Regions from separate parts of the Microbacterium awajiense genome, predicted to be linked through region 2. Evidence: predicted binding sites of a transcription regulator. Region 2 holds the regulator's gene; each other region holds the start of a gene.
What was found. Region 2 encodes HspR, which represses chaperone genes until heat shock. Its sites were predicted from a motif close to AAGTTGAGTCNNNNNGACTCAACTT; they were not measured.
Positions count from the first base shown of each region.

Region 1 (9,989 bases), on a different contig from region 2:
TCGGCGATCCGGTCGTCGACCTCGCGCTGGATGAGCCGACGCAGCGGGCGCGCCCCGTACTCGGGCTCGTACCCGTGATCGGCGAGCCAATCCACGGCCGCGTCGGTGGCCGTGAACCCCACCTCGCGGCGCTGCAGCCGTGTGGCGGGCGCCTCGAGCAGCAGCCGCACGATGTCGCGCAGTTGCGCCTTCTCGAGCTTGCGGAACAGCACGATCTCGTCGATGCGGTTGAGGAACTCGGGCCGCATCGCCTCACGCAGCTTGCCGAACACGCGGTCGCGCAGATCCTTCTCGCTGCCGAACCCGGTCGGGCCCCCGCCGTCGGCGAGGAAGCCGATCGCACCGCCGCGCGACGCCAGGTACTCCGAGCCGAGGTTCGAGGTCATGACGACGACGGTGTTGCGGAAGTCGACGGTGCGGCCCTGGCCGTCGGTCAGGCGTCCGTCGTCGAGCACCTGCAGCAGCAGGTTGAACACGTCGGGGTGCGCCTTCTCGATCTCGTCGAACAGCACGATCGCGTACGGGTTGCGGCGCACGCGCTCGGTGAGCTGCCCGGCCTCGTCGTAGCCGACGTATCCGGGAGGGGCGCCGACCAGGCGCGACACGGTGTGCCGCTCGCCGAACTCGCTCATGTCGAAGCGGATCACGGCGGACTCGTCGTCGAACAGGCTCGCGGCGAGCGCCTTGGCCAGCTCGGTCTTGCCGACACCGGTGGGTCCGAGGAACAGGAAAGAGCCGACCGGCCGGCGGGCGTCGCCCATGCCGGTGCGGTTGCGACGCACCGCCTTGGCGACGGCGGCGACGGCCTCGTCCTGCCCGATCACGCGATCGTGCAGCTCGTCCTCGAGCGACGCGAGCCGCTCGCGCTCGGTCTCGGTGAGCCGGTTGACCGGGATGCCGGTGGCCCTGCTGATCACGGCGGCGATCTCGGGCTCGTCGACGACGGCCTTCGGCTGCTTCGGCGCGGTCGTGGCGGCATCGAGCTTCTGCTGCACCGCGGCGATCTCGTCGCGGATGCGCGAGGCCTCCTCGTAGCGCTCCGCCGACACGGCGGCGTTCTTGTCGGCCTCGAGCTCGGCGAGCGTCGTGAGGAGCTCATCGGTGTGCACCGGCACGCCCAGCTTCAGGCGCAGCCGAGCCCCCGCCTGGTCGATCAGGTCGATCGCCTTGTCGGGCAGCACGCGCTCGGTGAGGTACCGATCGCTCAGCTCGACGGCGGCGCGCAGCGCGTCGTCGGTGTACTCGATCGCGTGGTGCGCCTCGTACGCCGGGCGCAGGCCGCGCAGGATGAGCACGGCGTCCTCGATCGACGGCTCGCCGACCTTGACGGGCTGGAAGCGGCGCTCGAGCGCCGGGTCCTTCTCGATGGTGCGGTACTCGCGCAGCGTCGTGGCGCCCACGAGGTGCAGGTCGCCGCGGGCGAGGCGGGGCTTGAGGATGTTGCCGGCGTCCATCGCGCCGTCTCCGCCGCCGCCGGCGCCGACGACGGTGTGCACCTCATCGACGAACACGATGAGCTCGCCCGTGCGCGCGGCGATCTCGTCCATCGTGTTCGTCAGGCGCTCTTCGAAATCGCCGCGGTAGCGGGTGCCGGCGAGCATCGCGGGCAGATCGAGCGCGATGACGCGCTTGCCGATGAGCTGCTGGGGCACCTCACCCGCCACGATCGCGCGGGCCAGGCCCTCGACGATCGCCGTCTTGCCGACGCCGGCCTCGCCGACCAGCACCGGGTTGTTCTTGGTGCGACGGCTCAGGATCTCGATCGTCTGCTCGATCTCGTCGCTCCGGCCGATCACCGGGTCGAGCTCGCCCGCCTCGGCGCGCGCGGTCAGGTCGGTGCCGAACCTGTCGAGCATCGGGGTCTCGGATGCCGCGGCATCCGTCTGCTGCTCGGCGGGGGCACCCGACGGGGAAACCGTCTCGCGCATGCCCTGTGTGAGCGCCTCGGCGGTCACGCCGGCGCGCGCGAGCACCTGGCCGGCCGGGGTGTCCTGCGCGAGCACGATGGCGAAGAAGAGGTGCTCGGGGTCGACGTAGGTCGAGCCGGACGAGCGCGCAACCTGGTACGCGTGGAACAGGGCACGCTGCACCGAGGGTGTGATGACGGCGCCGTCGACGTCGGCGGCTGCCGACGCCTGCGGCAGGCGCTCCTCGGCCGCGCGCGCGATCGCAGCGGGGTCCACCCCCGTCCGCTCGACCGCGTCCTTCGCGGGCGTCTCGTCGACGAGCACGCGCAACACGTGCAGCGCATCCAGTTCACGTTGGCCGCGCTCGAGCGCGAAGCGCCCGGCGCGCTGCAGGATGTCCTGCGTGCGGGCGCCGAGGAATCGGCTCAGGTCGATCGAGCGCTCTGCGCGGGCGCGCTCGCCTGCAAGGTAGCGGGCGAGGAAGTCGTCGAACGCGCTGTCGCCGGGGGTGAAGTCGTCGGGCACGGTGCCTCCTGGAAGTCGAAGGGACCACGCGATTCTCGAAGTTGAGCGTGGCTCTGTCAACTTCAACGCGGTGGGCGGGTGCCTATTCCCCGCTCCCCCGACTCAGTGACGACCGCCGGGCGGCCCGATCAGCAGCAGCGCCACATAGAGCAGGACGACCGCGAGCGCGATCAGCACGCCGAGAACCCACGGACGGGCGAGGAACCACCGCATGAGGCGGTCGTGCCAGGCGGCATCCCTCGGATCCTCGGTCTGTGTGAGCCGCCAGGCGCCGCGCAGTCGGCCGCTGCGGTGCAGCCAGATCTCGGTCGGGATCGTCGCGTAGGGGATGACGGCGCTCGCGATGGCGACCGTGGCCGGCCACACACCCCAGCGCTGGTTCTTCGCGACGAGGATCGCCGTCGCGCCGTACGACAGGAACACGAACCCGTGAATGCCTCCCCCGACGGTCACCGCGATGGCGAGGTCCGACGTGGCTCGCAGGATCAACCCCGCGATCAGCAGCGTCCACGAGATCGCCTCGGCGATCGCCAGCACTCGGAACAGGTTCAGGGGCGTGCGGAACACCGGTCTCCTCGGGTCGGGGGTGTGCCTCCAGCCTAGGTGCGCACGATCGCGCTCACCTGCGCGTCGACCAGAGGGCCCACGCGACGAGCACAGGCTGGAAGAAGAGACGCACCAGCCGCTTGCGGTCGGTGTCGAGGCCGAAGCCGTCGCGGCGCCGGGTGTACTGCTCGACGTTGCCGGGGAACACGGCGACGAAGAAGGCCGCCAGGATGGCGCCGATCGTCGACCGCGAGCGCGGCAGGGCGACGAGCGCGGCGCCGAGCATCACCTCGACGACGCCGGATGCCACCACAACGGCGTCCTTGTCGAGGGTCGTGACCTCGGTCGTCCAGTCGGGCACCTGCGCCTGGAACTCCCTGCGCGCCCAGAACAGGTGACTGATTCCGGCGAACACCATGGCGGAGGCGAGCACCCACCGCGCGACGGTTCTCATTCGGGCGCCGATCAGGAGGTCGGGGACGGGGTCGGAGTGGGTGTGGGGCCGAACAGCATCCACTCGCCGCCGCTGCACTCGTAGAACACGAGATCCTCGGTGTCGATGTAGACATCGCCGTCGGCCTCGCAGGTGTCACCGTCGGGGGCGCCGAGGCCGAGGAGCAGCTGTGTTCCCGGTGCTCCCGGTTCGCCCGTCGGCCCGCTCGGCCCCTCGGGCCCCGCCTCGCCCGTGAGGTTCTCGGCCGCGGCCGTGCGGATGTTCGCCACCCAGGTCCAGTCTCCGTCGCGGAAGAGGTACACATCGGAGGTGAGGATGTCGATGTACGCCTCACCCTCGTACCCCTTGCCCGGCTCAGGCGCTCCGGTGCCCGCACGAACGGCGGCGCCGGCGGGAAGGATCTCGTCGAGGATGGCTTCGTAGTCGGGGGCGACCGACGCGGTCGGAGTGGACGTCGGCGTCGGGGAGTCGGCGGCATCCGCTCCGGCGTCGCGCCCGAGCCAGGCGCCGAGGAACGCCGCGACGAACGACAGGACGACGATTCCCACGCCGAACCAGATGAGCATCCCGCGGGTGACTCCGTTCGACGGGGACTGCGGGGCGGTCGGCGAGGTCTGCTCGGTCATCGTCATCCTCTCGGGGCGTGGCTCCACCGTAGCGACGCGATGCGGCCGTCGACGGATATCATCCCGGTGTGGCAGAACTCGATGATTTCGCGCATGCCCTCGAGAAGCTGACGGGCGATCCGATGGCGGAGTCCGTCGCGGGCACCGTCACGGTGCTCTCCGCTTCCGAGCCGGCACCGCGCGGGCGCTTCCAGGAGTGCGCACTCGAACTGCTCGCCGAAGCTCCGGGTGTCGACGAACGGATCGTTCAGACTGCGGTGGTCACGCGACCGCAATCCTGGCCTCAGGTCGGTCAGGTGCTGCCGGCCCGCGTCTCGGTGTCGCACCCGGGGGCGATCGACGTCGATTGGGACGCTCTCGGGCAATGACTTCGGCGGCGGCCCCGGTCGCGCGGTCGCGCGGTCGCGGCGATCGCGGCGATCGTCGCGCGGCGTTCGAGCTCGCCGGAGTCGCGCGTACCGATCGGGTCGTGCAGTCACGGCTCGGGTGTGATGTGCTGGGAGGGCACCGCGCAGGAGGACTGATGACCGACCCGCTCTCCACACCTTTCCGCGCGCCGTTCGCTTCGGACGACGGCTTCGACTTCGACGTGCGGCTCGCCCTGGGCCACAGCGTGCATGGTGGTGCCGAGCCCGGCGAGGTGCTCGCCGCCGTCGCCGAGGTGGCCGCCGGCGATCACGCGAAGTGGTTCGACGCCTGGCTCGGCCTGGGCGAACGCCTGCTGGCGCAAGGGGATGCTGCGGCCGCCGCAGGCCATCGCGTGACCGCGGCAGCGCGGCTGCTGCGGGCGGCCAACTATCTCGGATTCGCCGTGTCCGCGGCGGCGGCACTCGATCGACCGGAGACGCTCACGGGCACGTTCGGCCGCCACCGCCGAGCATGGACGGCCTTCCTCGCACAGAGCGATCTCACGATCGACGAGGTGCCGATCGCGTATGACGAAGCGGGGCTGACCGGGATGCTGTTCACCCCGGAAGCACCCGGTCCGCACCGCACGCTCGTCCTCAACAACGGCAGCGACGAGGCCGTCAGCCGCCTGTGGACCGACCTCGGCCGACCCGCCCTCGCGCGCGGCTGGGCCGTGTTCGTCTACGACGGGCCGGGCCAGCAATCCCAGCTCTTCGAGCACGGCGTGCCGTTCCGCCCGGATTGGGAAGCCGTGCTCACGCCGGTGGTCGACGCGCTCCGCGCGCATCCCGACGTCGACGCGTCGCGGCTGGCCGTCTGGGGGGTGAGCCAATCGGGCTTCTGGGTGCCGCGCGCCCTCACCGCCGAACACCGCTTCGCCGCGGCCGTGGCCGATCCGGGCGTCGTCGACGTCTCGGCGAGTTGGGTTCGGCGGATGCCCGCCGAACTGCTGGATCTGATCCGCGACGGGCAGGACGACACCTTCGACCGGATCATGGACGAGACGATGTCGCACGACCCGGAGACAGCCGCCATGTTGCGCTTCCGCGCCAGGCCGTACGGCGCGGACGCGCGCCTGAGCGTCGCATACCGGGCCGTGCTCGACTACCGTCTGACGGCGGAGCAGGCCGCGAAAATCGACACGCCGCTGCTGATCACCGACCCCGAGGGCGAGCAGTTCTGGCCGGGCCAGTCGGCCACACTCGCCGAGTGGACGCATCCGCACTCGACGCTCGCGTCGTTCCGCGCCGCTGACGGCGCCGCCCTTCACTGCCAGCCGATGGCGCGCGCCCAGACCGCCGAGGTCGGGCTCGACTGGCTCGAAGACGTGGTCGGCTAGAGATCACCCGACTCGGCGCGGCTCAGAACTCCCAGTCCTCGTCTTCGGTGGCCTCGGCCTTGCCGATGACGTACGACGAGCCCGACCCCGAGAAGAAGTCGTGGTTCTCGTCGGCGTTCGGCGACAGGGCCGACAGGATCGCCGGGTTCACGTCGGTGACGCTCGAGGGGAACATCGCCTCGTAGCCGAGGTTCATGAGCGCCTTGTTCGCGTTGTAGTGCAGGAACTTCTTGACGTCTTCGGTGAGGCCGACGCCGTCGTAGAGGTCCTGGGTGTACTGCACCTCGTTGTCGTAGAGCTCGTACAGCAGCGAGAACGTGTAGTCCTTGATGTCCTGGCGCTTGGCTTCGTCGACCTTCTCGAGTCCCTTCTGGAACTTGTAGCCGATGTAGTAGCCGTGCACGGCCTCGTCGCGGATGATGAGGCGGATGAGGTCGGCCGTGTTGGTGAGCTTGGCCCGGCTCGACCAGTGCATCGGCAGGTAGAAGCCCGAGTAGAACAGGAACGACTCCAGCAGCGTCGAGGCCACCTTGCGCTTGAGGGGCTCGTCGCCGCGGTAGTACTCCATGACGATCTGCGCCTTCTTCTGAAGGTTCTCGTTCTCGACCGACCAGCGGAACGCCTCGTCGATCTCCTTCGTCGAGCACAGCGTCGAGAAGATCGAGGAGTAGCTCTTGGCGTGCACCGACTCCATGAATGCGATGTTCGTGTAGACGGCCTCCTCGTGAGGAGTGATCGCGTCGGGGATGAGCGAGACCGCCCCCACGGTGCCCTGGATGGTGTCCAGCAGCGTGAGCCCCGTGAACACCCGCATGGTGAGCGTCTGCTCCTCGGGGGTGAGCGTGTTCCACGACTGGATGTCGTTCGACAGCGGCACCTTCTCGGGCAGCCAGAAGTTGTTCACGAGGCGGTTCCACACCTCGAGATCCTTGTCGTCCTGGATGCGGTTCCAGTTGATCGCCTGGACGTGGTCCAGGAGCTGCAGCTTCTCAGCCATGATTCCTTCTTCTCGAAAAAGCCTGATCAGACGTCAATCACAACATGCACGAGACGCACTCGGACATGTCCGTGCCCTCCAGCGCGAGCTGGCGCAGGCGGATGTAGTAGATCGTCTTGATGCCCTTGCGCCAGGCGTAGATCTGAGCCTTGTTGATGTCGCGCGTGGTCACGGTGTCCTTGAAGAACAGCGTGAGCGACAGGCCCTGGTCGACGTGCTGGGTCGCGGCGGCATACGTGTCGATGACCTTCTCGTAGCCGATCTCGTACGCGTCCTCGTAGTACTCGAGGTTGTCGTTCGTCATGAACGGCGCCGGGTAGTACACGCGGCCGAGCTTGCCTTCCTTGCGGATCTCGATCTTCGACGCGATCGGGTGGATCGAGCTCGTGGAGTTGTTGATGTACGAGATCGAGCCGGTGGGGGGCACCGCCTGCAGGTTCTGGTTGTAGATGCCGTGCTGCTGGATGCTCGCCTTGAGCTGCACCCAGTCTTCCTGCGTCGGCACGTGCATGCCGGCGAAGAGCTCCTTGACCTTCTCGGTCTGGGGCTGCCATGCGGCATCCGTGTACTTGTCGAAGAACTCGCCCGACGCATACGTCGAGTCCCAGAACCCGTCGAAGGTCTGACCGCGCTCGATCGCGATGCGGTTCGAGGCCCGCAGCGCGTGGAAGAGCACCGTGTAGAAGTAGATGTTCGTGAAGTCCAGGCCCTCTTCCGAGCCGTAGTGGATGTGCTCGCGGGCGAGGAATCCGTGCAGGTTCATCTGGCCGAGGCCGATCGCGTGCGACCGGTCGTTGCCGTCCTCGATCGAGCGCACCGACGAGATGTGGCTCTGGTCGCTCACCGCGGTGAGAGCCCGGATGGCGGTCTCGACCGTGGCGCCGAGGTCACCGCCGTCCATCGCGAGCGCGATGTTCATCGACCCGAGGTTGCACGAGATGTCCTTGCCGATCTGGTCGTACGAGAGGTCCTCGTTGTACGTGGTCGGCGTGTTGACCTGCAGGATCTCGGAACACAGGTTCGACATGTTGATCCGCCCCTTGATGGGGTTGGCGCGGTTCACGGTGTCTTCGTACATGATGTACGGGTAACCCGACTCGAACTGGATCTCGGCCAGCGTCTGGAAGAACTGGCGCGCGTTGATCTTGGTCTTCTTGATGCGCGGGTCGTCGACCATCTCGCGGTACTTCTCGGTGACCGAGATGTCGCCGAAGGGCACTCCGTAGACGCGCTCGACGTCGTACGGCGAGAACAGGTACATGTCCTCGCCGTTCTTGGCGAGCTCGAAGGTGATGTCGGGGATGACGACACCGAGCGACAGGGTCTTGATGCGGATCTTCTCGTCGGCGTTCTCACGCTTGGTGTCGAGGAACCGCAGGATGTCGGGGTGGTGCGCGTTGAGGTACACGGCACCGGCGCCCTGGCGCGCACCGAGCTGGTTCGCGTAGCTGAAGCTGTCTTCGAGAAGCTTCATGACCGGGATGATGCCGCTGGACTGGTTCTCGATCTGCTTGATGGGCGCGCCCGACTCGCGGATGTTCGACAGCAGCAATGCCACACCGCCGCCGCGCTTGGACAGCTGCAGCGCGGAGTTGATGCCGCGGGCGATCGACTCCATGTTGTCTTCGATGCGCAGCAGGAAGCACGACACCAGCTCGCCGCGCTGCGCCTTGCCGGTGTTGAGGAACGTCGGGGTCGCGGGCTGGAAGCGGCCCGAGATGATCTCGTCGACGAGCGCGGTCGCGAGCTCCTGGTCGCCGTCGGCGAGGCCGAGCGCGGTCATCACGACGCGGTCTTCGAACCGCTCGAGGTAGCGCTTGCCGTCGAAGGTCTTCAGCGTGTAGCTCGTGTAGTACTTGAACGCGCCGAGGAACGTCTCGAAGCGGAACTTCTTGCCGTACGCGCGGTCGTTGAGCTGCTGGATGAACTCGAACGGGTACTTCTCGAGCACCTGCGGCTCGTAGTACTGCTTGTCGACGAGGTAGTCCAGGCGCTCCTTGAGCGAGTGGAAGAACACCGTGTTCTGGTTGACGTGCTGCAGGAAGTACTCGCGGGCAGCCCGCTTGTCGGCGCCGAACTGGATCTTGCCGTCGGCGTCGTAGAGGTTCAGCATCGCGTTGAGGGAGTGGTAGTCCATCCCCTCGAACCGCGGGTTCGCCTTGAAGTCCGTGTCTGTCAGTGCCGCTTCCACCATCGTTCCAATCCGTCGCTCACGCGATCGACGTCTTCCGGCGTGCCGAACAGTTCTAGCCGGTACAAGTGCGGCACGCGGCACTTGCGGCTGATGATGTCGCCGGCGAGGCAGAAGTGCTCGCCGAAGTTGGTGTTTCCCGCGGAGATGACCCCGCGGATCAGGCTCCGGTTCCGTTCATCGTTGAGGAAGCGGATGACCTGCTTGGGAACAGCGCCCTTCTCCTCACCCCGCCCCTGGCCTCCGCCATAGGTCGGAGTGACGAGGATGTAGGGCTCATCGACCCGGAGCGGCCCGTCGGCCGCGTGGAGCGGAATCCGGATGCTGCGGGCGTCGAGCTTCTCGACGAATCGGGCGGTGTTGCCCGACACGCTCGAGAAGTACACCAGCAACGGCGCGGATGCCTCGGCGGCGACCGCGCTGCGCTCTGCCAGCCCGGTTGCCATCACCGAGTTATGCCAGACGCGTGGCGAGTTCGTCGATCTTGTCGGGACGGAAGCCCGACCAGTGGTCACCGTCGGTGATGACGACGGGTGCCTGCAGGTAGCCCAGCGCCTTCACCTGCTCGAGCGCCGCCGGGTCCTCCGACAGGTCGTGAATCTCGTAGTCGAGGCCCTTCGCGTCCAGCGCGCGGTACGTCGCGTTGCACTGAACACAGGCCGGCTTCGTGTAAACCGTGATCGCCATGTCGAACCGTTTCTCCCCTCACATCCGGTGATCTGTCGGGCAGTCCCCCCACCGGGAGACCAATACTACATATGGGTACGGACATTGGATAGCACCACAAGGGATAGTAGTTACATCCGTGTAGTTTTCCACCGTTGTCCTCATGTACAACACAGGTTCTCCACCGATCCATCCACAGTTCCGGCCTTCGCTGCGAACCTGGAAAACACCTGGATCATGCGGAATCCGGATGCCACGGCCGCATCCATCCACAGGTGGCATCCTGCGCGGGGCCTCCGACATCGGATCCGCCTGTGGATGACGCCGTTC
Region 1 covers NZ_BAAAYU010000001.1:1,036,022-1,046,010, forward strand. Annotated here, with positions in the region: gene ABD663_RS05175 (ATP-dependent Clp protease ATP-binding subunit) at 1-2,432, opposite strand, end outside; gene ABD663_RS05180 (DUF3817 domain-containing protein) at 2,535-2,999, opposite strand; gene ABD663_RS05185 (DoxX family protein) at 3,052-3,432, opposite strand; gene ABD663_RS05190 (hypothetical protein) at 3,444-4,058, opposite strand; gene ABD663_RS05195 (hypothetical protein) at 4,127-4,426, shown strand; gene ABD663_RS05200 (alpha/beta hydrolase family protein) at 4,582-5,805, shown strand; gene nrdF (class 1b ribonucleoside-diphosphate reductase subunit beta) at 5,828-6,802, opposite strand; gene nrdE (class 1b ribonucleoside-diphosphate reductase subunit alpha) at 6,840-8,996, opposite strand; gene nrdI (class Ib ribonucleoside-diphosphate reductase assembly flavoprotein NrdI) at 8,978-9,439, opposite strand; gene nrdH (glutaredoxin-like protein NrdH) at 9,447-9,680, opposite strand.
Region 1: a site for HspR is predicted at 2,471-2,495, ahead of ABD663_RS05175 (ATP-dependent Clp protease ATP-binding subunit). Genes of this name have one in related genera too.

Region 2 (9,989 bases):
CCAGGATGTCGAGGGCTTGCGCACGCGCCAGATCACGCTGCGCGCCGACTCCCCGTATGCCGACCGGACTCTGGGCGACACCCGCGCGCGCACGCTCACCCGCTGCTCGATCGTCGCGATCGTCCGTTCGGGCGGCGTGCTTCCGGCGCCGGGGCCCGACGAGATCCTCCACGTGGGCGACACGATCGTCTCGGTGGGCACCGGCGAAGGACTGGACAAGCTCGCGGACATCCTCGACGGGGCCTGAGCAGATGGACCACGGTGCGCTCGTCCTCATCGAGATCGGCGCGCTCCTGCTCGGCATCGCCCTGCTCGGACGCCTTGCCGGCCGCCTCGGCATCTCGCCGATCCCGCTCATCCTGCTCGGCGGACTCGCCTTCGGCGAGGGCGGGCTGCTGCCGTTCACGAGCGGCGGGGAGTTCATCGAGATCGGCGCCGAGATCGGCGTCATCCTGCTGCTGCTCATGCTCGGCCTGGAGTACACGCCGCAGGAGTTGATCGGCAACCTCCGCACGTCGCGGACGGCGGGAGTCCTCGACATGCTCCTCAACGCGCTGCCGGGGGCGATCGCGGCGCTGCTGCTCGGATGGGGGCCCGTCGCCGCCGTCGCGCTCGCGGGCATCACGTGGATCTCGTCGTCGGGCGTGATCGCCAAACTCGTCCAGGACCTCGGCCGCCTCGCGAACCGCGAGACCCCGGTCGTGCTGTCGATCCTCGTGATCGAAGACCTCGCGATGGCCTTCTACCTTCCGGTGCTGACGGCGCTGCTGATCGGGCTCGATCTGGGCGCCGGGATCGTCACGGTCGTCATCGCGCTCGCCTCCGTGCTGGTGATCCTCTACGTTGCGCTGCGCCACGGGCACCTCGTCTCGCGGATCGTGTGGTCTCGCAGCGCCGAAGTGCTCCTGCTCTCGGTGCTCGGCCTCACGTTGCTGGTCGCCGGGCTCGCCGCGCAGGCGAACGTGTCGTCGGCCGTCGGCGCCTTCCTGGTGGGCATCGCCATCTCAGGACCGGTCGCCGAGCATGCGCACCGCCTGCTCACGCCCCTGCGCGATCTGTTCGCCTCGGTGTTCTTCCTCTTCTTCGGCCTGTCCACCGATCCCGCCGACCTGCTGCCGATGCTTCTGCCCGCCATCCTGCTCGCCGTCGTGACGATGGCCACGAAGCTCGTCACCGGCTATTACGCGGCACGCAGAGCGGGGATCGCCGAGGCCGGCCGGTGGCGCGCGGGGTTCGCCCTGCTGCCCCGCGGGGAGTTCTCGATCGTCATCGCGGGCCTGGCCGTGGCATCCGGAGTCGATCGTTCGCTCGGAGCCCTGGCGACGGCCTATGTGCTGATCACCATCGTCGTCGGCCCGCTGCTGGCACGGCTGCCGGATGCACCCAGGTTCGCGGCCTGGGCCGCCCGGCGACAGCAGGAGCGCCGCGCCGCCCCTCCGCGCTGAGCTGCGCCGACGGGCGTGTCAGCGCCGGGGTGAGACCGGGCGCGCGCACCATTCGCGTTCGAGGATCGCGTAGTGCCCGGTGTCGGTCCATTCCCCCTTGAGCCACATGTGCTCGATGAAGTGACCCTCGTGCCGCATGCCGAGGCGCTCGCAGACGCGCACCGACGCGCCGTTGCGCGGATCGAGTTCGGCGAAGACGCGGTGCAGCCCGAGTTCGCCGAACGCGAGCTCCAGGAGCAGCGCGGCCGCCTCGCCGGCATATCCGCGTCCTCGAGAAGCGGGCGGCAGGATCCATCCGATCTCGGCGGTGCGGTCGTCGATGCTGTGCAGTTCGAAGTACATCGTGCCCAGGAACCGGCCGTCGACGTCGCGGATCGCCGGCTGCACGAAGTCGCCGCGCTCGGCCAAGCGCGTCGCCGCGCGGTCACGCGCCAGCACCTCGGTGACCTGCTCGCGCGTGCGGGCCTCGTACAGCAGATACCGGCAGACATCGGGGTCGGACTGCATCGCGTACAGGTCGTCGAGGTCGTCGTCGCGCAGCAGGTCGAGGCGGATGCGATCCGACGCGAGCGGCTGGAAGTCCCAGGGCAGCGGCACAGCGAACATCATCCTCCCTTCGCGCGTTCCTGCGAACTTGATATGAGTGGACTCAACTTGGTTTGACTCTCGAGGACGCCCGGCGTAGTGTTGAGCCATCGCGACTCAACCCGCGAGCAGACTTCCCATCAACCCCGAGGCCGAGGCATCCTGCCCGGCCTTCACGAAGGAGAGAAACACATGGCACGTGCTGTCGGAATCGACCTCGGTACGACCAACTCGGTCGTCAGCGTCCTCGAGGGCGGCGAGCCCAAGGTCATCGCCAACGCCGAGGGCTTCCGCACCACCCCGTCGGTGGTCGCCTACACCAAGGACGGCGAGGTGCTCGTCGGCGAGACCGCCAAGCGTCAGGCCGTCACCAACGTCGACCGCACCGTCTCGTCGGTCAAGCGCCACATGGGCACCGACTGGGGCTTCGACGTCGACGGCAAGAAGTGGACGCCGCAGGAGATCTCGGCCCGCATCCTGCAGAAGCTCAAGCGCGATGCCGAGCAGTACCTGGGCGACACGGTGACCGATGCCGTCATCACGGTCCCCGCCTACTTCAACGACGCCGAGCGTCAGGCCACCAAGGAGGCCGGCGAGATCTCGGGCCTGAACGTGCTGCGCATCATCAACGAGCCCACCGCGGCGGCTCTCGCCTACGGGCTCGACAAGGGCAAGGAGGACGAGCTCATCCTCGTCTTCGACCTCGGTGGCGGAACCTTCGACGTGTCGCTGCTCGAGGTGGGCAAGGACGACGACTTCTCGACGATCCAGGTGCGCGCCACCTCGGGCGACAACCGTCTCGGCGGCGACGACTGGGACCAGCGGGTCGTCGACTACCTGATCAAGCAGTTCAAGGACACCACCGGTGTCGACGTGTCGGGTGACCGCATCGCGCTGCAGCGCCTCAAGGAGGCCGCGGAGCAGGCGAAGAAGGAGCTGTCGAGCTCGACCTCGACCTCGATCAACCTGCCGTACCTGTCGCTGACCGACTCCGGCCCGGTCTCGCTGTCCGAGACGCTGACCCGTGCCAAGTTCGAGGACCTCACCAAGGACCTGCTCGACCGCACCAAGAAGCCCTTCGAGGACGTCATCCGCGAGGCGGGCATCAAGGTCGGCGACATCGACCACGTCGTGCTCGTCGGCGGCTCGACCCGCATGCCGGCGGTCTCGGAGCTCGTGAAGAAGGAGACCGGCGGCAAGGAGCCCAACAAGGGCGTGAACCCCGACGAGGTCGTGGCCGTGGGCGCCGCCCTGCAGGCGGGCGTGCTGCGCGGCGAGCGCAAGGACGTGCTGCTGATCGACGTCACCCCGCTGAGTCTCGGCATCGAGACCAAGGGCGGCATCATGACCAAGCTCATCGACCGCAACACGGCGATCCCGACCAAGCGCAGCGAGACCTTCACCACGGCCGACGACAACCAGCCGTCGGTCGCGATCCAGGTCTTCCAGGGCGAGCGGGAGTTCACCCGCGACAACAAGCCGCTGGGGACGTTCGAGCTCACCGGCATCGCCCCGGCGCCGCGCGGCATCCCCCAGATCGAGGTCACCTTCGACATCGACGCGAACGGCATCGTGCACGTGTCCGCCAAGGACAAGGGCACCGGCAAGGAGCAGTCGATGACGATCACCGGCGGCTCGTCGCTGCCCAAGGACGACATCGAGCGCATGGTGCGCGAGGCCGAGGAGCACGCCGCCGAGGACAAGAAGCGCCGCGAGGCGGCCGAGGTGCGCAACCAGGCCGAGACGCTCGCGTACTCGATCGAGAAGCTCATCCAGGAGAACGACGAGAAGCTGCCCGCCGACGTCAAGTCCGAGGTGCAGGGCGACGTCGATGCGCTGAAGTCCGCGCTCGCGGGCGATGACGACGAGGCGCTGCAGAGCGCCTTCGAGAAGCTCAACGCGTCTCAGGGCAAGCTCGGCGAGGCCATCTACCAGGCCGGTCAGTCCGAGCAGGCGGCTCAGGACGCCCCGACGGATGCTCCCGCCGACGGCGACGCGTCGTCCTCCGACGAGGACGTCGTCGACGCCGAGGTCGTGGACGACGAGGACGACGAGAAGAAGTAACCATGGCCGACAAGGACTTCGAACAGCCCGAGGTCCCCGGCGAGGACGACGCGGTCGCCGAGGATGTCCCACAGGACACCGAGGCGGCCGCGTCTCCCGCAGAGGGGGACGACGGCGCGCTGACCGTCGACGACATCCTCGGCGCGTCGCAGAACGTCGACGCCGCCGCCGAGGACGCTGTGCTCGCCGACCTCGAGTCGGCGTTGCTCAACGACCTCAAGCGTCTGCAGGCGGAGTACGCGAACTACCGCCGACGCACCGAGCAGCAGCGCGAGGTCGAGATCGAGCGCGCGACCGGCTCGGTGGCGAAGGGGCTGCTGCCCGTACTCGACGATCTCGACCGCGCTGAGAAGCACGGCGACCTCGAGGACGGCACGCCGTTCGCCGCGATCGCCGAGAAGCTGCGGGCGGTCGCCGAGCGCATCGGCCTCGTGACCTACGGCGAGGCAGGAGAGGCGTTCGACCCGCAGCAGCACGAGGCGATCTTCCAGGCCCCGACCCCCGGCACCGCTGAGCCGACGATCCTCGAGGTCGTCGAGATCGGCTACCGTCTGGGCTCGGTCGAATTGCGTCCGGCGAAGGTCGTCGTCGCCGTCCCGGCCGAGTAGCCGAGGAGGAACCATGGCCAGCCAGGACTGGTTCGACAAGGACTTCTACAAGGTCCTCGGCGTCTCGAAGGACATCAGCGACGCCGATCTGAAGAAGACCTACCGCAAGCTCGCGCGCACCTACCACCCCGATTCGAACCCGGGGGATGCCGCCGCAGAGGCGAAGTTCAAGGAGATCAGCGAGGCGTACTCGGTGCTCTCCGACAAGGAGCAGCGGGCGGAGTACGACCAGATCCGCGCGATGGGGTCGGGCGGTGCCCGCTTCACCGCGGGCGGCCAGGGTGCCGGCGGCTTCGAGGACGTGTTCTCGATGTTCAACCAGGGGCGCGGCGGCGGCGCCGGCGCGCGCTACCAGGCCGAGGACTTCGAGGACATCTTCTCGATGTTCAACCAGGGCGGGAACTCGTTCGGGTCGGGACGATTCGGTCAGCCCACCGGAGGGTTCCGCGGCTACGGCGGCCCGACACGGGGCGCCGACGTGACCGCGCGCACCACCATCGACTTCATCACCGCCACCAAGGGCGAGACGATCTCGCTGCAGGGCGAGGACGGCAAGCCGTTCAAGGTGAAGATCCCCGCCGGCGTGGCCGACGGGCAGAAGATCCGGCTTCGCGGCCGGGGCCGCCCGAGTCCCGACGGCGGCGAGACAGGAGACATCGTCGTGGCCGTGACCGTTCGCCCGCACCCCGTCTTCACACGCGACGGACTCAACCTGCGTGTCACCGTGCCGGTGACCTTCACCGAGGCGACGCTGGGGGCCACCATCGAGGTGCCGACGCTCGGCGGTGACCCCGTCAAGCTGCGCGTGGCGCCGGGCACGCCGTCGGGGCGCGTCCTGCGGGTCAAGGGCCGCGGCGTCGAGACGGCCAAGGGCACCGGCGATCTGCTCGCCGAAGTGCAGGTGGCCGTGCCGTCGCACCTCGACGACGCCGCCCGCGAGGCGCTCGAGCGCTACCACGAGCTGGAGCCGAAAGAGAATCCGCGCGCCGACCTGATGTCGCGCGCCCGCGGCTGAGAGGATGCCGGACATGGCGGACGACGAGATCGACGAGGACGCCCCGATCCTCGCGATCGCGGCTGCCGCCGAGCTGTCGGGCATGCATCCGCAGACCCTGCGCCAGTACGACCGCATCGGGCTCGTGGTGCCCGCACGCACCCAGGGTGGCTCGCGGCGGTACTCGCTCCAACACGTCGCCCAGCTGCGCGAAGTGGCCCGCCTCTCGGCCGACGGGATGAGTCTGCCGGCGATCGCGCGGATCATCGAGCTCGAGAATCGGGTCAGGGAACTGCACCGGCGCGTGCGGGCGCTCGAGGAGCAGGTGCGCTCCGAGGTCGAGAGCCGCCGGGGCAGTCGCGTCTTCGCGGCCGGCGCCACGGGATCGGTCATCACGCTCAAGCGCGGGTCGCGCGTGCGTCGCGCGACCGAGGTCGTGCTGTGGCGCCCACGTCCGTACGACGACGACGCGAGCCCTTCGGGCTGACCGACCGGTTCAGCGCTCGACGCCGCGATGACGGCGGAACCGCTTCCAGTCCTCCTTCGCCTGGCGGGCGTACATCCACGACCACTCGAGGATCGCCTCGCCCGCCACGCGTCCGCCGCCGACGTACCCCGACAGTTCGGCGGCGTTCGGCGATTGGCCGTGTGCGCGCGCGAGTGTCGCCGCGCACGCCTCGGCGTACCACCGGAACGACGCGTCATCGAGTTCGTCGACGTCGAATCCGCCCTTCTTGTCGTGGAACTGGCGCACATAGAAGGCGCGCGCGGGCCCGCCCTCGGCAGGCGTGCCGAACACATGGCCCAGGAACGGGTCGGACACGGCTTGCAGGATGCGCTGCATCCCCACGACGCGGCCGCCGTCACCGTGCGCCGAGACGTACTGGTCGAACTCCGGCGGCTGCGGCACGCGACCGTACTGCACGAGCACGCTCGTGCCCGCCTCCTTCGCCTGCAGGATCAGCCCATGGCCATCGCCGTCCTGCATCGCGACCAGGTAGCAGCGCGTGCCCACGCTTCCGACGCCCACGACGCGGCGCGCGAGGTCGGCCAGGGCGTAGCCGCGCAACAGCATCCGGATGTCGATCTTCGTCGACAGCCGGTACTCCTGCAGCACGTCGAGGACGCGGGCCTGCACGGCGGCGTCGACGCGGGTCATCGTCGGCGGCGCCTCGGTGAACACCAGCCGGCCGTCATCGGTGCGGGACGTGAGCTTGCGCTGAGCACGCTCGCCGGTGCGCCGCTCCGCATCCTTCACCGCGGCGCGGATCGCGCGCTTGGTCGATCGGTCGCCCGCGCGGGCCGCGGCGGTCGCGTCATAGTGGTCGAAGTAGCGCTCGACCGGGGTGCGCTGCGCGCCGTAGCGCAGCGCCCGCGCATACGTCCGCACCGCCGCGAGCGCGGCATCCCGGATCACCCGCTCGTCGCGCCCGACCTCCTGGCCGGCCAGCACGACGCTCGTGATCAGCCGCTTGACGTCCCATTCCCACGGCGCCCACGCGGCTTCGTCGAAGTCGTTCAGGTCGAACGCCAGGGTGCGCTGCGGTGACGCGTAGAGACCGAAGTTCGCGACGTGTGCGTCACCGCACGAGGCGACCAGGATGCCGCTGTCCGGCGTGCGCGCGAGGTCGGCGGCCATGATCGCCGCGGTGCCTCGGAAGAACGCGAACGCGCTCGCGCCCATCCGCTCGGTGCGGATCGGCACCAGTTCGGTCACCCGCGGCACGTCCTGCGCGTCGAGGATGCCCATCGGGTCCCGCGCGCCGGTGGGCGCCGCGGACAGCGCCTCGCGGGGGAGGTTCTCGCGCGAGGCGCGCCCCTGCGCGAGCTGCTGGGCCACCGTCGGTCGCGGCGTCCATGCCGCGGCGATCGGGCCCTGATCGGTGATCGTCATGCGGTCAGTGTGGCACCGGGGATCGCGGAGCGGTATCCCTGTGTTTTCGGGCTAGCATCAGGTGACCACGAGGAGGGCGCATGGCCGAGGTCGAGCGCAAGAAGAGCAAGAAGCGCGGGAAGACCGCCACCGACATCGTCACGGTGTTCGTGCTTTCGATCACGGCCGTCCTCACCGCCTGGTGCGGTTTCGAGTCGTCGAAGTGGGGCGGCGAGATGTCGATCGCCTTCAGTCAGGCTTCGAGCGCCCGCATCCAGGCTGCCGCGGCCGAGGGCGAGGCGCGGGATGCCCGACAGTTCGACCTCACGATCTACACCCAGTGGGTGCTCGCGGTCGCCGACGAGCGACCCCAGCTCGCCGCGTACATCGAAGAGCGCTTCACGCCGCACTTCGCTGCGGCCTTCGACGCGTGGGAGGCCGACGGGCGTGCCGAGGCCGGGCCGTTCGTGACCGAGGCGTATGTGCCGCCGGGCTCCGAGCGGGCGGCCGAGATGACCGAGAGGGCCGACGCGAAGTTCGCCGAGGCCCTGGAGAACAATCAGCGCGGCGACAACTACTCGCTGCTCACGGTGCTGTTCGCGCTCGTGCTGTTCCTGACCGCGATGTCGCAGCGCGAGATGCCGGTGTGGATTCGTCGCGTCCTGCTCGGTATGGCGATCGGCGTCGGCACGGTCGGCCTGGTCATCATGTTGACGTTCCCGATCAAGATCTGACCACCCGCGGCGGCTCCCGGCATCCGGGGGTTCCGGTCGCTAGTGTGCATGGCGTGACCACCTCGCCCACGCCCTCGCCGCGCACCTCGTCGCGGTTCGCCGCCGCCGCCGCCCGTGAGTTCGACGGCACCACCGAGCGCAGCCTCGAGTCCCTCGCCCTCGGCGCCGGTGTCATCGGATTCCTCGCGATCGGGCTCCTCTCGCTGCCGGTCTTCGGCTTCCAGTCGGCACCGATCTCGGGGCCGGGCTCGATCGGGCAGTATGCCGCGATCGCCTCGGCCGTCGTCGCCGTCCTGGCGTTCGCCGCCGGCCGGATCGTCGTGGTCCGTCGCGGCGAACGTCGCCGACTCGGCATCCTCGACTATCTCGACGTCGCGGCGCTCGCCTTCGCACACGGTGTGATCGCGCTGCTGAGCTGGACCCTCGTCGCGGTCATCCTCGAGGAGGCCTTCATCGGAGCGGTGGTCTTCCCGCTGTTCGTCGTCGTGCTGGGTGCCGCCGCGGCCGCGGTGACCGGCTATGTCTGCTTCTTCTCGGCGACGCACATGGACCTCACTCTCCTTGCGATCGTGCTGGCCGTGTTCCTCGCCGAAGGCGTGATCACCAGCATGCTCACGTCATCGGATCCGCAGTGGTGGGAGCTCAACCTGTCGGCGCTCGGCATGCCCGGCGACGTCTCGTCACTCGCGTTCAACCTCACGCTCATCGTCGCGGGATTCATCGTGACCACACTCGCCCGCTACGCGACGCTCGGGGTGCCGACGCCCAACCCCAAGGGATTGCGCAACGTGCGGATCTCGCTGGTCGTGGTGGGCGTCTTCCTCGCCTGCGTCGGCATCTTCCACGTCGACGACTTCTTCGCGCTGCACACCGGCGTCGCCTCGGGCATGGCGGTGGCATACGGGGTGCTCACGATCAACCTCCCGCGCTGGATCCCCGGACTGCCGCGCACCTTCATCCTGCTGGGCTGGATCTTCATCGCCGTCGTGGTGCTGCTGGCCGTCTTCTTCGCCGTGGGGTACTACACGCTCACGGCAGTGGAACTGGTCGCCGGCATCCTCGTCTTCACGTGGATCATCCTGTTCATCCGCAACGCCGAGGCGCTGCGCGCCGACACCGCTCCGGAGAGCCCGTCGTGACGATGGAGCGCTGGGAGCGGCTGACCTACTGGCCGCTCATCATCGCCTCGGTGGTCTTCATCGCGGCGTACTCGTGGCAGGTCATCTTCGACACCGAAGGCCTGCGGTTCACCCTCGCACGCCTCGCGATGCTGCTGACGTGGCTCGTCTTCGCCGTCGACTACGTCGTGCGCCTCGGTCTCGCACGCCCCCGCGGCCGATGGTTCCGTCGACACATCTTCGATCTGCTCGTCGTCGTCCTTCCCGCCCTGCGACCCCTGCGGCTGCTCAAGGCGATCACCGTCATCCACGCCCTGCAGCGCACCGCCGGCGCCGCGCTGCGAAGCCGACTGGCGATCTACGGATCGGGTGCGGCACTCATTCTGATCTGGATCTCGGCGCTCGCGGTGCTCGACGTCGAGCGACCTGCGCCGGGCGCGAACATCACCACGTTCGGCGATGCGGTGTGGTGGGCGTTCGTCACGATCACGACCGTGGGCTACGGCGACTTCTATCCGGTGACCGCCGGCGGACGCATCGTCGCCGTGCTGCTGATGTGCGGCGGCGT
Region 2 covers NZ_BAAAYU010000005.1:955,552-965,540, forward strand. Annotated here, with positions in the region: gene ABD663_RS11195 (cation:proton antiporter regulatory subunit) at 1-247, shown strand, start outside; gene ABD663_RS11200 (cation:proton antiporter) at 252-1,445, shown strand; gene ABD663_RS11205 (GNAT family N-acetyltransferase) at 1,464-2,042, opposite strand; gene dnaK (molecular chaperone DnaK) at 2,223-4,094, shown strand; gene ABD663_RS11215 (nucleotide exchange factor GrpE) at 4,097-4,702, shown strand; gene ABD663_RS11220 (DnaJ C-terminal domain-containing protein) at 4,716-5,717, shown strand; gene ABD663_RS11225 (heat shock protein transcriptional repressor HspR) at 5,731-6,183, shown strand; gene ABD663_RS11230 (DUF2252 domain-containing protein) at 6,193-7,590, opposite strand; gene ABD663_RS11235 (hypothetical protein) at 7,671-8,303, shown strand; gene ABD663_RS11240 (hypothetical protein) at 8,357-9,442, shown strand; gene ABD663_RS11245 (potassium channel family protein) at 9,445-9,989, shown strand, end outside.

Region 3 (9,989 bases), 580 kb from region 2:
GCGCCGTCGCTGACCACGGCGAAGCCGCGGCTCGAGGTGCATCCGCTGGGAATCGGCGGCAAGGCCGACCCGGTGCGGCTGGTCTTCACCGCCGACCCGGGACCCGCGCTCGTCGTCGCGCTGAGCGACATGCGCGATCGGTTCCGCCTGGTCGCGAATGTCGTCGACAACATCGAAGCGCCCGACCTGCCGAACCTGCCGGTCGGCCGCGCGGTCTGGAAGCCGCAACCCGACTTCGCCACCAGCGCGGCGTGCTGGCTGGCGGCGGGCGCCGCGCACCACACGGTGATGACCACGGCGGTCGGCATCGAGGTGTTCCGAGACTTCGCCGAGATCGCCGGCGTCGAGCTGCTGACGATCGACGAGGCGACCACCGTGCGCGGTTTCCAGCGCGAGCTGCGCTGGAACGCGGCATACTATCGACTGGCCCTGGGGCTCTGACCGCTCCGAGCACCCTCTCGATCGGAGCATCCTGCATGTCCGCAACCCCTCTGTCCGGCACTCAGCACGTCCTTCGAGCGGGCGCACTCGAGGCCGTCGTCGCCAGCGTCGGGGCATCCCTGCGCTCGTACACCGCCGACGGCCGGCACCTCACCGTGCCGTACGAGGCCGACGAGGTGCGTCTCAGCTATCGCGGAGCCACCCTCGCGCCGTGGCCGAACCGCGTGGTCGACGGGAAGTACACCTTCGCCGGCGAGGAGTTCCAGGTGGCGCTCACCGAGCCCGCCCGCGGGCACGCCCTCCACGGGCTCTCGAGCTGGCTCGACTATGAGGCCGTCGAGACCGCAGATGATCGCGTGGTGCTGCGCGCGGTGATCCAGCCGCAGACCGGCTACCCGTGGCGGGTCGCGGTGACGACGACGTTCGCGCTCGACGCCGACGGGATCACGCAGACCGTCGTCGCCGAGAACCTCAGCGACACGGCGGCACCGTGGGGCACAGCCGCGCACCCCTATCTGGTGGCCGGAGACGGCGTCGTCGACGACTGGTATCTCGAACTGCCCGCCGACCGCGTGCTCGAGGTGACGCCCGATCGGCTCATCCCGACCGAACTCGTCGGCGTCGACGCGCACGATCCCGAGCGCTTCGACTTCCGCATCCGCAGGCAGATCGGCCCCACCGAGCTCGACCACGCCTACACGGGTCTGCGCCGGACCGGCGCAGTCACCGAGGTGCGGGTGACGGATGCCTCCGGCCGAGGGGTCGCGATCTCATGGGATGGAGCGTGCCCGTGGGTGCAGGTGCACACCTCCGACAAGCCCGGCAAACCCGGCCACCGCGCAGGCATGGCCATCGAGCCGATGACATGCGCACCCGACGCCTTCAACGACGCGACGTACCCGTTCGACACCGGCCTGATCGTGCTGGAACCGGGAGCGCCCGCGACCGCGTCGTGGAGCATCCGTCCGCTGGGCTGACCGGAGCCCTGACGCGACAGAGGGCCCCCGAGTACTCTCCGAGGCCCTCCGCGTCTTCCGCCGGCGATGCGCCGCCGGGTGGTCCGTGGATCAGCTGTCGCGCAGCTCTTCCTTGATCTCGTTGCGCTTGTGGACCGAGTCGCGCTCGGCCTCGGCGCGCTTGACGTCGGCGTCGGCCTTCATCTCGTCGGCCTTGTCCTCGATGCGCTCAGTGGTGTCCTCCCACGAACGCGAGATCTTCTCGCCGACGGCCTCGGCCGTCTCCTTCGCGTCATCCATGAATCCCATTTCGTGCCCCTTCCCGATCAGCTCAGCGACGACGCTACGCGCGCGTGATCGGGTCGTCACGGGGGTTGCGCGATGGCCCGGTGCTTGCTACTTCACGTGACGGGGGTGGTCGTGTCGACGGCCTCGCGCAGCGGACCCCGCATCGGCGCCCAGTACCGCGTGGGAGTGATCCGCGCGAGCACGTCGACGAGCCGCGCTTCGCGGCCGATCATGGTGCGGGGTCTGCGGCGCAGCGTCGCCTCGACGATGCGGTGGGCCGCGTCAGCGGGCTCGGTGTGGTACATCGCGGCCTGGGCCGCCGCGGCCCGCTGGGCGATCGCCGGGTCGAGTGCGGCCGCGTAGCGCCCGTGCAGGATGATCCCCGTCTTCACGCCGGCCGGGTAGATGGCCCCCACGGTGACCGACGAGTCCTCCAGCTCATGGCGCAACGACTCGGTGAAGCCGCGCACTGCGAACTTGCTCATCGCGTAGGGGATGCGTCCGGCCGGAGCCGCCAGTCCGTAGATCGAGACCAGGTGCGTGATGTGGGCCGCTTTCTGACGGCGCATCGCGGGCAGCAGCGCCTGCGTGATGTTCACCGTGCCCCACAGGTTGACGTCCATGAGCCAGCGCATCTCGGCCATGGTCAGCTGGTCGATCGACCCCAGCATCGACGAGCCGGCGCAGGTGATGAGGCTCTGGATGTGGGGGTGGGCCGCCTCGATGTCGACGGCGAGCGCGGCGACGCCGGCGTCGTCGGTGAGATCGACCGCGTGCACGGTGTGGCCGGTGCCGGTGAGGGAGGCCGCCAGAGATTCCAGACCCTCGGCGTTGCGGTCGACGAGCGCCAGGCGCGCCCCCCGCCGTTCCAGCTCCCGCGCCACCTCGGCTCCCATGCCGCTGGCCGCTCCGGTGATGACGCTGGTAGCGCCGCGTGGGTCGAGTCGTCGCATCCTTGCCACGGGTGTCCTTCCATCGGGGATCCTTCGATTGTCGCCCACGGTGACGGCGGCGCCTGCCCGTCATCCCCAGGCCTCGGCTCGGCTAGCCTCTCCTCAGGAGGATGGGGTCGATGGGACGGACCGCGGATGCGATCGCGGAGGGCGTGGCGATCGCCTATGCCGCAGCGCGGCTGACGATGCGCAACCGCATCCTCGTCGGCGCGATCGCCAACGACGAGCCGTTCGACGCCGAGCGGCTCGCGCCGCAGGCGAGCGAGGTGCTCAGAGCACTCGCCGACGAGCAGGACGCGGCCGCCGACCTCGCAAAGCGGCTGCGCCGACGGGCAGGCGGCAACTACACCGACCCCGACGGCACGCACGACTACCGCGAGCGCGACACCCGCAACCTTCGCCGTCGTGAGCGTCAGTACCGAGGGGTGGCGCACGCCCTGCGCAAGCGCGCCGACGACCCCGCCGACATGGCGACACTCATCGAGCAGGCGAGGGATGCCGCGTGGCACGACGTGGAAGCCAATCTCGAGCGGCGGCTGGCCGTCGAGGGCATGCGGCCCGAGCTCGATCCCGACTACGCGATGATGCGCGCGGCGCGGATGCAGTCGATCCGGCTGATCGATCTCGCCCGGCTCGAGGCCCATCGCCGCGCCGCCATCGCCGCCCCCGACTGAGGCGGCCCTCGTGGATTCGCAGCTCCGTCGGCGGTGGGGTAAGCTTCTCGGGTGCCCTGGCGCCGTTTCGCGCCGGGCATGTGCGCCCGTAGCTCAATGGATAGAGCATCTGACTACGGATCAGAAGGTTAGGGGTTCGAGTCCCTTCGGGCGCGCACTGTGTTGAGACAGTACCGAACGAAGCCCCACGGTCATCCGCGGGGCTTCGTCGTCTGCACGGCCATAGACTGAGCCGCATGGGACTCGTGCAGATCGCCCAGCACGCCGACGACCTGGATCGCGCGGCTGAGTTCTACACCGTGCTGCTCGAACGCGAGCCGGCGGCGCGGTTCGATCCGCCTGGCCTGCTCTTCTTCGACCTCGACGGCGTGCGCCTGCTGCTCGACCGTGAGGCGCCGTCGTCGCTGGTCTACCTGCGCGTCGACAATGTGCACGAGGCGCTCGAGCGTCTCGACGGCATCGTCGACGTCGTCTCCCACCCCCACGTGATCTTCACGCACGAGGACGACACCCTGGGGCCGGCCGACCACGAGGAGTGGCAGGCGTTCATCACCGATTCCGAAGGCAACACCGTGGGTCTGGTCGCCTTCCAGCGCCCGTGAGCGCGTACGTCTCGGCGTTCGAGCTGTTCTCGATCGGCATCGGACCCTCGAGCTCGCACACCGTCGGCCCCATGCGCGCGGCCGCCGACTTCGCCCGCCGTGTGAGCGGATCGCCCGGGGTCGCGCGCGTGACGTGTGTGCTGTACGGCTCGCTGGGGGCGACCGGCATCGGCCACGGCACGCCGGATGCCGTCGTCGCGGGATTGCAGGGACGTCATCCGGACACGGTCGATCCGGACGCCGTGCGCTCGGCGTGGAGCGACTGGCCGGAGGGCCGGGATCTGCTCCTGGACGGCTCTCTGCCCATGCCCTTCGCGAAGTCCGATATCGCCTTCGAGCCGCGCACCCGCCTGCCGCAGCATCCGAACGCCATGACACTGACGGCGCTCGACGCCCGCGGCGAGGTGCTCGCCGCAGACACGTACTACTCGGTCGGCGGCGGCTTCATCCGGCGCGAGGGGGAAGCGGCCGCTGTGCGGCACGCCGTGTTCCCGCTGTCGTTCTCGAGTGCCGAAGAGCTTCTCGCCCTCTGTGACGAGCAGGGCATGACGATCGCCGAGGCGGCTCGCCGCAACGAAGAGGTGCTCCGGTCTGAGGAAGAGGTCGCGGCGGGACTGGACGGGATCTGGGACGCGATGGCGGGATGCGTCGACGCGGGCCTGCACGCCGAGGGGGTCCTGCCCGGCATGCTGAAGGTGAAGCGTCGCGCGGCCGTGATCCGCCGACAGCTCGAAGAAGCCGAGTCCGACGGCCATCGTGAGCTGCCGGGGGAGTGGTTGGGTGCATTCGCGCTCGCGGTCAACGAGGAGAACGCCTCGGGCGGCAGGGTCGTGACGGCGCCGACCAACGGAGCCGCCGGAATCCTGCCCGCCGTCGCGATGTACTGGTGGCGCTACCTGGCCGATTCCGGTCTCGGCGTCGGCAACGCGGTCACACCGCACGGCGAGCTGGTGGGCAGCGCTCTCTTCGGCTTCGGTGCGGCTCAGGCGATCACGACCGGCTCGGTCGGGGTGCCCGAAGAAGCGATCGCCGACGCCAACCGGCGTCGTGGCATCCGGCGCTTCCTGTTGACCGCGACCGCTCTCGGATCGCTGTTCAAGGCGAATGCCTCGATCTCGGGGGCCGAGGGTGGGTGTCAGGCCGAAGTGGGCTCGGCGTGCGCGATGGCTGCGGGTGGACTGACCGCGGTGATGGGCGGTACCAACCGCCAGGTCGAGAACGCCGCCGAGATCGCGATGGAGCACCACCTGGGACTGACGTGCGATCCGGTCGGGGGCCTCGTGCAGATCCCGTGCATCGAGCGCAACGCGATCGCAGCATCGACGGCGGTCACAGCCGCGCGTCTCGCGCTGCGCGGTGACGGGTCCCACTACGTCTCGCTCGATCAGGTGGTCGAGACGATGCGGCAGACAGGCATCGACATGTCGCACAAGTACAAGGAGACGAGCGAGGGCGGACTCGCCGTCAACGTCATCGAGTGCTGATCCTCGAGCCGCCGAGAGTATTGCTCGCCTTACGATCGCGTTCGCTCACAGCGAACGATCTCTCGTTAGCACTCTCGGGGGTCGAGTGCTAATCTGTGAATACCTGAGTCGACATGACTCAACTTCAGACCAGTACATCCACACAGAAGGAGACGAACATGGCCACCTATGACCCGTTCCGCGACCTCGATCGCCTCGCTTCGAGCTTCTTCGACGCGCGCCGCGGACCGCGCCGCATGCCGATGGACCTCTACCGCGATGGCGACCACTACGTCCTGTCCGCCGATCTGCCGGGCATCGACCCGGGTTCGGTCGACATCGACGTCGACGGCCAGCTGCTGACGATCCGCGCCGAGCGCACCCTCCCGTCGGGCGATGGCGTGAAGTGGATCACCCGCGAGCGCGAGGGCGCAAGCTTCCTGCGCCAGCTCAACCTCGGTCAGGGCATCGACACCGAGCGCATCTCGGCCACCTACGGCAATGGCGTGCTCAGCGTCACCATCCCGGTGAGCGAGCAGGCCAAGCCGCGCAAGGTCGCGGTCACCACCGACACCGCGTCGCCGGTTCTCACCGCGCAGGAATCCGACGAGCCCCAGCCCGTCGAGCAGTAACGCGCTCTCCGGATGCCCCGCCCCGCTCCCTCGGGCGGGGCATCCGCGTGTCAGCAGTCGTCGACGCGCGGGCGGCGGAGTTTGGCGGTGAGGTCGCGCAACTGAACGAGTTCGTCGTCGGTCAGCTGCGACATCCGCTCGGCGATCGAGGCACCATGCGCCGAGGCGAGTGCACGGAACAGACGTGCGCCGTCATCGGTCGCCGTCACGAGCGCTCCGCGGCCGTCGATGGGGTCGGCGCACTTCGTCACCAGCCCGCGCGCGACCATGCGGTCGACCAGGCGCGACACGCTGGGCTGGCTGATGAGCATGTTCGCCGTGACGTCGCGCAGTCGGGCGGTGCGGCCCTCGCCGCGCGTGACGGTCAGCAGGACGTCGTACTCGGCCTGCGTGAGCTCGTCGCCGTCGAAGTCGGTGCTGATCTCAGCGAACACCTCGTGCTGAGCGCGGAAGAGGCTCTCCCAGGCGTCGATGGCGAGGCGGCGATCGGTCACGCAGACCAGAGTACGACCATCGCGGGCATCGTAGAGTGTCCGCATGGGGAGGATCGGCCGTTGGCTGACCCGCGGTCTGGGTGCGGCCCTCGTGTTCGCGTTCCTGGGCGCGGGTGCCTCCAGTGCGCTCGCGGCACCGGCAGAAGCTCCGGCCGCACCGGATGCCGCGGTACGCGCCACCCTCGCGGATGTCGACGACTTCACGTTCGACAGCATGGACGTCGAGTACACGCTCGCGCTCGCGGACGACGGTACGAGCGAGCTGCGGGTCGTGGAGCGCTTCGTCGCCGTGTTCCCCGAATTCGATCAGAACCGTGGGATGCGTCGCAGCATCCCGGCCAGCTATCTCGGAGTCCCGCTGTTCCCGAGCCTGGTCTCGATCACCGACGAGGACGGTCGACCCCGGGCGGCCGAGGCAGACTCGGAGGACGGCTACTACTCGATGACGTCGAGGGCCGACGACTTCGTGCACGGCCGCCAGACGTACGTCTTCACCTATACGCTGCGCAACGTCACGCGGAACTTCGACGACTCCACCGGCGTCGACGAGTTCTACTGGAACGTCAACGGCACCGAGTGGCGGCAGCCCTTCGGGCGGGTCTCAGCCCAGCTGGTCGTCGCCCCCGAGATCGCAGCGACGATGACCGGTGCCGCCGCCTGCTACCAGGGCTACGGGGGCTCGACGGACCCTTGCGAGATCGCGGTGACGTCAGCCGGCGCCCATGCCGTCGCGACGGATGTGCTGCCGTTCCAGACGATGACGATCGCGGTGGGGTTCGAACCGGGTACGTTCGCTCCCTTCGACTCCTCGTACTTCGCGTCGGGCTTCGGCTGGGCGCAGGCCGCCGCCGGTGTCGGGCTGGTGCTCGCGCTGGTGTGGGGGATCGCCACGCGTGCGGGTCGCCTGCGCAACTCGCCCGGGCGCCCGACGATCATCGCCGAGTACGAGCCGCCTCAGGGTGTCGATGCGCTCGAGAGCGCGGTGCTGCTCGGCAAGAAGGCCAAGGCGATCCCGGCCGAGGTGCTCGAACAGGCGGTGGTCGGCAGCATCCGCATCGTCGAGGGCAAGCGCAAGTTCTGGGGTGGCGTGCGCCTGAAGGCCGTGCTGCTCGATCCGTCACGGGCGGACGGCGACGGGCGGATGCTGCTGCGCGGGTTGTTCGGCTCGCTGATGACGCCGGGCATGGAGTTCGAGTTCGGCACGCGCGACACACGTCTGTCTTCGGCGGCCCAGCGCATCCTGAAGGCCGCCGATCAGGCGCTGGAGGGCAATGGGCTGCGCCGGCACGTTTCGCCGCTCGCGCGCAGCGGACCGGTGCTGGCAGCGGTAGCGGCGGCGGCGCTGGTGTGGGTGTTCGGATTCTTCGCGATGGGCAACGGCGTCGACGAGCTCATCCCGATCGCTCTCATGATGCTCGCGGCGGTCGTGGTGTTCATCACGATCGGCCTCGTCGCGCATCGCCCGCTCAGCGCAAAGGGTGCGGAGGTGCGCGACCACCTCAAGGGCCTCAAGGTGTTCATCGAGTGGGCCGAGGCCGATCGGATCCGAATGCTGCAGTCGCCCAGAGGGGCCGAACGGGTGCGCGTCGATCCGAATGATCCGCGCCAGATGCTCAAGCTCTACGAGGTGCTGCTGCCGTACGCGGTCGTGTTCGGCCAGGAGAAGCAGTGGGCGAAGGAACTCGCGATCCTCTACGGCGCCGGCAACTCGCCCTCCTGGTACTCCGGCTCGCACGGCTTCAGTGCGTCGTCGTTCTCGTCGGGCATCTCGTCGCTGTCAGCGAGCACCGCGTCGTCGTCATCGACATCGGGCGGGTCGAGCGGCGGCGGCTCGGCCGGCGGTGGGGGCGGCGGCGGGGGCGGCGGCGGAGTCTGATCGACTCGCGGTAGCCGAAGTGACGGCATCGGGCAAGACCCGGTCGATCGTCGGCGAGGTCGGTGACACTCGGGCCATGGTGTTCATCGGATTCCACGCTTCTCACGAACAGATCCCGCCCAGTCGGCTGCTCAGCGATGTGCAACGCGCCGAGTCGGCCGGCTTCGACGGGGCGATGTGCTCGGACCATGTCGCCCCATGGAGCAGGCGACAGGGCGAATCGGGATTCGCGCTGAGCTGGATCGCCGCCGCGCTCGCGCGCACCGACTTCTCGATCGGCATGGTCAACGCGCCGGGCCAGCGCTACCACCCGGCGATGGTCGCGCAGGCCTTCGCCACCCTGGAGGAGATGTTCCCGGCACGGTTCTGGGCGGCCTTGGGCAGCGGCGAGGCGATGAACGAGCACGTGACCGGTGAGGGGTGGCCCGACAAGCCGGTGCGTGAGGAGCGCCTGCGCGAGAGCGTCGCCGTCATTCGGCGGCTGTTCGCTGGCGAGGAGGTCGACCACGACGGCCTGGTGCGCGTGCACCGTGCGCGGGTGTGGAGCCTGCCCGAGACACCGCCTCCGCTGTTCGCGACCGGAGTCAGCCGCGAGACCGCCGAGTGGGCGGCGTCGTGGGCCGACGGCTTCGTCACCGTCGCGCAGCCGCCCGAGGCCCTCGAGCAGGCGCTCGCGGCCTACCGCGCCGCTGAAGGGCGCGGACCCACCGCGCTGCAGGTGCACGTCAGCTGGGCCGAAACCGACGCCGCCGCCTACGCGATCGCCGAGGATCAGTGGCGCAACGGTCTCGTCTCTCCGCCCCGCTCGTGGGACATCGAGCATCCCGACGACTTCGACGCCGCGGTCGGCGAGGTGGACGAGGACGAGCTGCGCGAGACCGTGCTGGTCGACCATGACCCCGCCTCGCTCGCGGAGCGCGTCGCCGGCCTCGTGCGGATCGGCTTCGATCGGGTCTATCTCCACCACGTCGGCCAGGACCAGGCCGACTACCTCGACATGGCCGAATCCGAACTGCTGCCGCGACTGCGGGAGGCGCTGTGAAGATCACCGACACGAGCGACCTGTGGTGGAAGACCGCCGTCGTGTACTGCCTCGACGTCGAGACCTATCTCGACTCCGACGGCGACGGGGTCGGCGACCTGCAGGGTCTCGCCCAGCGCATCGACTACCTGGCACAGTTGGGCGTCACCTGCCTCTGGCTGATGCCCTTCTACCCGACACCGGATCGCGACGACGGCTACGACGTCGCGGACTTCTACGGCGTCGACCCGCGGCTCGGAACCCTGGGCGACTTCGTCGAGGTCGTGCGCACCGCGCGTGATCGCGGCATGCGGGTGATCGTCGACCTCGTCGTGAACCACACATCGGACAAGCATCCGTGGTTCGTGTCGGCCAAGCGCAGTGTCGACAGTCCGTACCGGGACTTCTACGTGTGGCGTGACGATCCGCCGCCCAAGGGTCAGAAGAACGCGGTGTTTCCGGGCGAGGCCGACGGGATCTGGGAGAAGGACGAGAAGTCGGGCCAGTGGTATCAGCACAGCTTCTACCCGCACCAGCCCGATCTCAACGTCGCCAACCCGAAGGTGCGCGACGAGATCGCCAAGGTCAT
Region 3 covers NZ_BAAAYU010000005.1:1,535,430-1,545,418, forward strand. Annotated here, with positions in the region: gene araA (L-arabinose isomerase) at 1-441, shown strand, start outside; gene ABD663_RS13760 (aldose 1-epimerase family protein) at 477-1,418, shown strand; gene ABD663_RS13765 (hypothetical protein) at 1,509-1,697, opposite strand; gene ABD663_RS13770 (SDR family NAD(P)-dependent oxidoreductase) at 1,799-2,638, opposite strand; gene ABD663_RS13775 (WXG100-like domain-containing protein) at 2,758-3,312, shown strand; tRNA gene ABD663_RS13780 (tRNA-Arg) at 3,395-3,467, shown strand; gene ABD663_RS13785 (VOC family protein) at 3,549-3,914, shown strand; gene ABD663_RS13790 (L-serine ammonia-lyase, iron-sulfur-dependent, subunit alpha) at 3,911-5,398, shown strand; gene ABD663_RS13795 (Hsp20/alpha crystallin family protein) at 5,557-6,009, shown strand; gene ABD663_RS13800 (MarR family winged helix-turn-helix transcriptional regulator) at 6,060-6,503, opposite strand; gene ABD663_RS13805 (DUF2207 domain-containing protein) at 6,547-8,379, shown strand; gene ABD663_RS13810 (TIGR03885 family FMN-dependent LLM class oxidoreductase) at 8,456-9,421, shown strand; gene ABD663_RS13815 (alpha-amylase family protein) at 9,418-9,989, shown strand, end outside.
Region 3: a site for HspR is predicted at 5,499-5,523, ahead of ABD663_RS13795 (Hsp20/alpha crystallin family protein). Genes of this name have one in related genera too.